DNA from 2 places in the Streptomyces sp. NPDC127197 genome. Region 1 is predicted to be linked to the other one. Evidence: riboswitches for the same ligand, from Rfam matches in the RefSeq annotation. Region 1 holds a riboswitch; the other holds the start of a gene.
The links. A riboswitch is a leader RNA that binds a small molecule or an ion and turns the genes downstream of it on or off. The one in region 1 is predicted to bind S-adenosylmethionine.
Positions count from the first base shown of each region.

Region 2: another riboswitch for S-adenosylmethionine. It lies ahead of thrC (threonine synthase); the one in region 1 lies ahead of ACFVJQ_RS02340 (aminotransferase class V-fold PLP-dependent enzyme).

Region 1 is NZ_JBHXVG010000001.1:489,718-493,922, forward strand. It holds gene ACFVJQ_RS02335 (Lrp/AsnC family transcriptional regulator) at 1-184, shown strand, start outside; gene ACFVJQ_RS02340 (aminotransferase class V-fold PLP-dependent enzyme) at 194-1,555, opposite strand; SAM riboswitch class IV at 1,737-1,853, opposite strand; gene trpD (anthranilate phosphoribosyltransferase) at 2,060-3,124, opposite strand; gene ACFVJQ_RS02350 (cytochrome bc complex cytochrome b subunit) at 3,261-4,205, opposite strand, start outside.
Region 2 is NZ_JBHXVG010000010.1:159,712-163,916, forward strand. It holds gene ACFVJQ_RS18200 (MoaD/ThiS family protein) at 1-96, opposite strand, end outside; gene thrC (threonine synthase) at 221-1,504, opposite strand; SAM riboswitch class I at 1,523-1,670, opposite strand; gene ACFVJQ_RS18210 (glucosyl-3-phosphoglycerate synthase) at 1,825-2,796, shown strand; gene ACFVJQ_RS18215 (trehalose-6-phosphate synthase) at 2,880-4,205, shown strand, end outside.

The DNA of each region.
Region 1 (4,205 bases):
GGTCACGGGCACCTACGACCTGATCGCGATGGTCCGGGTCAAGCAGCACGAGAACCTGGCCGACGTCATCCCCGGCCGGATCAGCAAGATCCCCGGCGTGGAGGCGACGGACACGCACGTGGCGTTCCGGACGTACTCGCAGCACGACCTGGAGGCGGCGTTCGCCATCGGCCTGGACTCCTGAGTCGCCTGTCTAGACCACGGGCACGCAGCGGCCCTCCTCCGTCCGGTACTGCCACTTCGCGCCGTGCCGGACGAGTTCCTTCACAGCCTTCACGAAGCGCTCCACATGCTCGTCCGGCGTCCCCGCGCCGAAGCTGACGCGGATCGCGTTGAGGGACTTCTCGCCGGGCGCGGCCTCGGGGGCACCGCACTCGCCCTGGGCCTGCGGGTCGCTGCCCAGCAGGGTGCGGACGAGGGGGTGGGCGCAGAAGAGGCCGTCGCGGACGCCGATGCCGTACTCGGCGGACAGGGCGGCGGCGAAGTGGGAGCTGTTCCAGCCGTCGACCACGAAGGAGATCACCCCGACCCGCGGGGCGTCGTCGCCGAACAGGGACAGCACCCTGACCTCCGGGACCTCGGCGAGCCCCGCACGCACGGTGTCGATCAGGTGCCGCTCGCGGGCGACGAGGGTGTCGAAGCCCGCCTCGGTGAGCGCCTTGCAGGCGGACGCGACGGCGTAGGCGCCGATGACGTTGGGCGACCCGGCCTCGTGCCGCGCGGCGCTCTCGTGCCACTCCACGTCCACTCCCCCGTCCGCCCGCCGGGTCACCTTGCGGCTGGCACCGCCGCCCGCGAGGTACGGCTCGGCCGCGCGCAGCCAGTCGGCACGGCCGGCCAGCACGCCGGAGCCGAAGGGGGCGTACAGCTTGTGCCCGGAGAAGGCGACCCAGTCGACGTCGAGGTCCTGCACCGACACCGGGTGGTGCGGGGCGAGTTGGGCGGCGTCCAGGACGATCCGGGCGCCGTGCGCGTGCGCGGCCGCGGCGAGTTCCCGTACGGGCCACAGCTCGCCGGTGACGTTGGAGGCCCCGGTGACGCACACGAGGGCGGGGTCGTGGGGGTCGCGGTCGGCCAGGGCGCGCTCCAGGGTCTGAACGGCCTGCTGCGGGGTGCGCGGGGCGTCGAGGTAGCTGACGCGGGCGTCCTGCCAGGGCAGCAGCGAGGCGTGGTGCTCGGTCTCGAAGACGAAGACCTGGCAGTCGGCGGGGAGCGCGGCGGCGAGCAGGTTGAGCGAGTCGGTGGTGGACCGGGTGAACACCACTTGGTCGTCCGCCCGGCAGTCGAGGAACTCGGCGACGGTCCTGCGGGCGTTCTCGAAGAGGTCGGTGGACAGCTGCGAGAGGTATCCGGCGCCGCGGTGGACACTGCCGTAGTACGGCGCGTACGCCGCCACGTCGTCCCAGACCCGCTGCAGCGCGGGCGCGCTGGCGGCGTAGTCGAGCGCGGCGTAGGTGACTTCGCCACCCGTGACGAGCGGGACGGTGACATCCCGGCCCAGAACAGGCAGGGGGGAGCAAACGGACTGGGCGGCGGCAGCGGTGGAGACGGACATGGGTGTACTCCCGTAATCGCAGGCGAAGATGACCGCGCGAGCGGCACGGCTCAAGCGCGGGGAAGGATGAAAAGGGTGTGCGGAGGCGGGGCTCTGCGGCCCTATCGCATTCGCTTGCTCACGGAAGGCTCCCTCGACGACCAGGACCCCTGGTCCCACACTCGTTCAAAAGTGTGCGAGGGGTCCGCGCTTGTCGTAGACCTCGCTGCCTACGACCTGGTCTTCACCCGGGGCACCCCGCCACGGACGGAGGGTTGCCGGACAGCCGGCCGGGGCCTTTCAGCTGTCGCTCATGACCTGATCGGAAAACTACGTGACCTGATCGCCGAAGCGCAACTCCTGTCCGGATCCCGAAACGTTCAGGCGCTGCCGAACGCCGCGGTTCGGCAGCGCCCTGAAGGGGCGCGGGGCTGTGCCGATATACGGCTCCGCCGCGTGGGCGCGACCAGCCACGATGGCGCCGCAGACGATCGACGGCGCATCGCGGCTGTTCCATCGGAGCGCTTACGCGTTGCTCGCGGCCACCCATCGCTCGAGCGTCCGCTTCGCCGCACCGGAGTCGATCGATTCCGCCGCCTTCTCCATCCCGGCCCGGATCTGCTCGGTCAGCGGCGCAGCCGTCGGCGCCAGCGCCACCAGCGCCGCCGCCGAGTTCAGCAGCACCGCATCCCGTACCGGGCCCTGCTCCCCGTCGAGCAGCCGCCGGGCGACCTCGGCGTTGTACGAGGCGTCGGCGCCGCGCAGCGCCTCCAGCGGCACCAGCTCGATCCCGACGTCCCGCGGGTCGAGGCTCTCCTCGGTCACCTTGCCGTCCCGGACGACCCAGACCCGGGAGGTGGACGCGGTCGTCAGCTCGTCGAGGCCGTCGTCGCCGCGGAACACCAGGGAGGAGTTGCCGCGCTCGGCGAAGACGCCGGCCACGATGGGCGCCATCCTGAGGTCGGCGACGCCCACCGCCTGTGCCTTCACCTTGGCCGGGTTGGTCAGCGGACCGAGAAAGTTGAACGTCGTCCGGATGCCCAACTGCCCGCGGGCCGCTGCCACATGACGCAGCGCCGGGTGGAACTTCACCGCGAAGCAGAAGGTGATCCCGGCCTCCTCGGCGACCTCCGCGACCCGCTGCGGCGTCAGCTCCAGATTGACGCCGAGCTTCTCCAGCACATCGGACGCCCCGGACGCCGAGGACGCGGCCCGGTTGCCGTGCTTGACGACCTTCGCACCGGTGCCGGCGATGACGATCGCGGACATCGTGGAGATGTTGACGGTCTTCGCGCCGTCGCCGCCGGTGCCGACGATGTCGACGGTGTCGCCCGGCACCTCGATCACGTTCGCGTGGTCGTACATCGCCCGGACGAACCCGGCGATCTCCTCGACGGTCTCGCCCTTGGCGCGCAGTGCCACCGCGAACCCGGCGATCTGGGCGTCCGTCGCCTCGCCACGCATGATCAGGTCCATCGCCCAGGCGGTGTCGTCCGCGCTGAGGTCGCGGCCCTGAAGCAGGCCGTTCAGCAGGGCGGGCCAGGAACGGCCCGCCGCGGTGTCGCCTCCAGCGGGGGTCACAGCGCTCATAAGCCGCTCCTGGGTCAGTCCCGTACACCGGGACACGAGTCTCGAACAGGTCCACCCTATCCAGCCGCGGGCACGGCGAAGGGCCCCGTCCGAACAACGGACGGGGCCCTTCGCCGTGGCGTGGCGAACGCAGTGATCAGTGGTGGCCGTGGCCGCTCGTGATCTCCCTGTACTCCTCGACGGTGGGCTTGGGGATCTGGGCGTCCTCGCCGTAGTACGCCTTGCTGAGCTTGGCGCGCAGCTTCTCGGAGCCCTTCACCTTGCGCTCGACACCGTGCTCGTCGACCGTCGGGCCGATCTCGGCCGGCTGGTACTGCTCGTGCGCCGTGATCGTGTGCAGCTGCTCCTGGCTGAGCGGCTCGTGCACCTCGATGAACTCACCGTGCGGCAGGCGCTTGATCGTGCCGGTCTCCCGGCCGTGCAGCACCTTGTCCCGGTCCCGGCGCTGCAGGCCGAGGCAGATCCGCTTGGTGACGATGAACGCGATGACCGGTCCGGCGAAGAAGCCGATCCGGACGAACCAGGTGACCGCGTTGATCGACAGGTGGAAGTGGGTGGCGATCAGGTCGTTGCCACCGCCGACCAGCGTGATCATGTACAGCGTGATCCAGGCGACGCCGAACGCGGTACGCGTCGGGGCGTTGCGCGGGCGGTCCAGGATGTGGTGCTCGCGCTTGTCGCCGGTGATCCAGGCCTCGATGAACGGGTAGAGGGCGAGCACCACCAGGACCAGACCGAAGAGCACCAGCGGGATGAACACGCCCAGGACGAGCGTGTGGCCCCAGAGATTGATCTCCCAGCCCGGGAAGTAGCGGACCAGGCCCTCGGCGAAGCCCATGTACCAGTCGGGCTGGGCGCCGGTGGACACCTGGTCCGGACGGTAGGGGCCCATCGCCCAGATCGGGTTGATCTGCGCGATCGCCGCGATGGCCGCGATGACACCGAAGACCAGGAAGAAGAAGCCTCCGGCCTTGGCCATGTAGACCGGCAGCAGCGGCATGCCGACGACGTTCTTGTTGGTCTTTCCGGGGCCCGCGAACTGCGTGTGCTTGTGGTAGAAGACCAGGATCAGGTGGCCGAC
Region 2 (4,205 bases), on a different contig from region 1:
GATGACCTCGGCGAGGGTCGCACCCTCGGCGGCGACCTCTGCCTGCCCGCCGGTGTAGGTGCGCAGGATGGTGGGGATGCGGACGGTGACGCTCATGCGGTGTGACCTCCGGTCGAGTACACAGGGACGGCGGGGCAGCGCCCCAGGGGCGCGGGGAACTGCGCGACCAGCCCCCACCGGTCCGCAGCGTGAATTCGGCCTTCCGGCGGAGCGCCCCCGCTCATGCGAGGCCAGCCTCTCGGAAGGAGTCAAGGTTCGGGCGGATGGTGGCGGTCAGGCCGGTGCCGGCCACCGCGTCAAGGGTCTTCAGGCCGTCGCCGGTGTTGAGGACGACCGTCGTCAGGGTCGGGTCGAGTACGCCGTTCTCGATCAGCTTGCGCGTGACGCCGACCGTCACGCCACCCGCCGTCTCGGCGAAAATGCCCTCGGTCCGGGCGAGCAGCTTGATCGCGTCCACGATCTGCTCGTCCGTCACGTCCTCCACCGCACCGCCCGTACGGCGCGCGATGTCCAGGACGTACGGCCCGTCCGCGGGGTTGCCGATGGCCAGCGACTTGGCGATGGTGTCGGGCTTCTGCGGCCGGACGACGTCGTGGCCCCCCTTGAAGGCCACCGACACCGGCGAGCAGCCCTCGGCCTGCGCGCCGAAGATCTTGTACGGCCTGTCCTCGACCAGCCCGAGCTTGATCAGCTCCTGGAGACCCTTGTCGATCTTCGTGAGCTGGGAGCCGGAGGCGATCGGCACGACGATCTGGTCGGGCAGCTGCCAGCCGAGCTGCTCGCAGATCTCGTACGCCAGGGTCTTGGAGCCCTCCGCGTAGTACGGCCGCAGGTTGACGTTGACGAAGCCCCAGCCCTCGCCGGCCGGGTCGCCGATCAGCTCGGAGCAGAAGCGGTTCACGTCGTCGTAGTTGCCCTCGATGCCGACGAGTTCGCCGCCGTAGACCGCGGCCATGACGACCTTGCCCTGCTCGAGGTCGTGCGGGATGAACACGCAGGAGCGGAAGCCGGCGCGGGCCGCCGCGGCGCCCACCGCACCGGCCAGGTTGCCGGTGGAGGAGCAGGACAGGGTGGTGAAGCCGAAGGCGCGGGCGGCCTCCAGGGCCTGGGCGACCACGCGGTCCTTGAAGGAGTGGGTCGGGTTGCCGGAGTCGTCCTTCACGTACAGCCCGCCGGTGACGCCGAGTTCGCGCGCGAGGTTGTCGGCCTTGACGAGCTTGGTCCAGCCCGGGTTCAGGTTCGGCTTGCCGGCCACGTCCGCGGGGACGGGCAGCAGGGGTGCGTAACGCCAGATGTTCGACGGTCCCGCCTCGATGCGCTTGCGGAGCTCCTCGGCGTCGTACGCAGAGAAGTCGTACGCGATCTCGAGCGGGCCGAAACACTCCTCGCACGCGAAGACCGGGCCGAGCGGTACGCGGTGGCCGCACTCGCGACAGGACAGCGCGGCGGCGGGACCGAGGTCGACGGTGGGAGTGCTGGTGCTTTCGACAGTCTGCACAGCCATGTGAGGCGAGGCCCTTTCTCCTCATCTTCCTCACGACGCATCTCGCCGTGAGACGGAATTGGCACCTTCCCTAGCCGGGAGCCTCACCACGTCTGCGTGACAAGAACCGGCTGGAGGGTTGCCGGGGCTTCATCGGGCCGTTTCCCTCTGCCCCTCTGGATGAGCTGTATGTGGTTGTAGACGCAAACAACCCCCGACATGCGATGGTCATCAGCGTTGTTCAAGACTGTAACCGAAGGCCAGGACAGTTGAGATAGTCGTCCGAACCGCGAGATGGATCACAACCCCCTCGCCTGGAGAACGCAGAGGAGCCGCAAGCTGTGCTGGAAGAAGTCGAGCGCTGGCTGAGCACCCGCTCCTGGTCCCTGACCGATCGCCCGCTCCACAAGATCCTGGCCGCCAAACGCACGACGGGCCAGTCGGTCAGTGTCGTGCTGCCCGCACTCAACGAGGAGGAGACCGTCGGCGACATCGTCGCCGTGATCCGTCACGACCTCATGCAGCAGCTCCCGCTCGTCGACGAGATCGTCGTCGTCGACTCGGGGTCCACCGACCGCACCTCCGAGGTGGCCGCCGCCGCGGGCGCCCGGGTCGTCCACCGCGACGACATCCTGCCGCGCATACCGGCCCTCCCCGGCAAGGGCGAGGTCCTGTGGCGCTCCCTCCTCGTCACGAGCGGGGACATCGTCTGCTTCATCGACGCCGACCTGAAGGAGTTCTCCTCGGACTTCGTGTCGGGCATCGTCGGCCCGCTGCTCACCGACCCGGAGGTCGACCTCGTCAAGGGGATGTACGACCGTCCCCTCGGCACTGAGTCGGATTCGCTCGCCTCCGGCAAGACGGCGGGGCAGGGCGGCCGGGTGACCGAGCTGATGGCCCGTCCGCTGCTGAACATGCACTGGCCGCAGCTGGCCGGTTTCGTCCAGCCGCTGGGCGGCGAGTACGCGGCCCGCCGCTCGCTGCTCGAACAGCTCCCGTTCCCCGTCGGCTACGGCGTGGAGCTCGGCATGCTGGTCGACTCCCTCCACCTGGCCGGCCTCGACGCGCTCGCGCAGGTCGACGTCGGGGTGCGCAAGCACCGCCACCAGGACGGGCAGGCGCTCGGCCGGATGGCGGCGGCGATCTACCGCACGGCCCAGCTGCGGCTGGCCCGCGGCCATCTGATCCGGCCCTCCCTCACCCAGTTCGAACGGGTGGAGGACGGCTTCGAACCGCGTACGTTCTCCGTGGACACGGAGGAGCGGCCACCGATGGTGGAGATCGCCGAGTACGCCGCCCGGAAAGTGGCGTGACCGTTTTATGGGCGTTGTATACGGCCCCGCCGGGCGACCTTCCGTACGTTTGAGCGGATCCGGCTCGGGCTAGGTTGAGGCGTATGGCTTCAACGTACGGTGCTGCGCAGGTACTGGTGGCCTCCAACCGTGGCCCGGTCTCGTACGAGGTGCGCGAGGACGGCTCGCTGGCCGCCAGACGCGGCGGCGGCGGGCTGGTCTCCGGGCTGTCGGCCATCGGGCCGGACGCCGGCGCGCTGTGGGTGTGCTCGGCCCTCGGCGACGGCGACCGCGAGGCGGTGCGGCGCGGGGTGGGCGAGTCCGGCGTACGCATGCTGGACATTCCGGCCGCCGTGCATGCGGACGCGTACAACGGCATCGCCAACTCCGTGCTGTGGTTCGTCCACCACATGCTGTACCAGACGCCGCTGGAGCCGGTCTTCGACGCGGAGTTCCGGCGGCAGTGGGCGTCGTACGAGGCGTACAACCGCGCCTTCGCCGAGGCGCTGGCGCAGGAGGCGGCGCAGGGTGCCGCGGTGATGGTGCAGGACTACCACCTCAGCCTGGTCCCGGGGCTGCTGCGCGAGCTGCGCCCGGATGTGCGGATCGGCCACTTCTCGCACACGCCGTGGGCGCCGCCGGAGTACTTCCGGGTGCTTCCGGACGACATCGCCGGGCAGCTGCTGCGCGGAATGCTGGGCGCGGACCGGCTCGGCTTCCTCACCCATCGCTGGGCGGACGCGTTCACCGCGTGCTGCGAGGCGTTCGCCGGGGGCCTCGGGGACACCCGGGTCGGGGTGCACGGGCTCGGCGCGGACGCGGACTTCCTGCGGAAGCGGTCGCACGAGGCCGATGTGAACGAGCGGATGGCGACGCTGCGGGCGGAGATCGGCGAGGGCCGCAAGGCGATCGTCCGGGTGGACCGGACCGAGCTGTCGAAGAACATCGTGCGGGGCCTGCTGGCGTACCGGCAGCTGCTCGACGAGCACCCGGAGTGGCGTGAGCGGGTGGTGCACGTCGCGTTCGCGTACCCGTCGCGGCAGGATCTCGCCGTGTACCGGGAGTACACGGCCGAGGTGCAGCGGCAGGCCGAGGAGATCAACGGGCGGTACGGGACGCCGGGCTGGACGCCGGTGGTGCTGCACGTCAAGGACGACTTCGCACGGTCGCTGGCGGCGTACCGGCTGGCGGACGTGGCGCTGGTCAACCCCATCCGGGACGGGATGAACCTCGTCGCCAAGGAGGTGCCGGTCGTCTCCGACGAGGGGTGCGTGCTGGTGCTGTCGCGGGAGGCGGGGGCATATGAGGAGCTGGGGGAGGATGCGATCGGGGTGAATCCGTATGACGTGGTCGGGACGGCCGAGGCGTTGCATGAGGCGCTGACCATGTCGGTCGGGGAGCGGATGGAGCGGACGAAGCGGTTGGCTGCG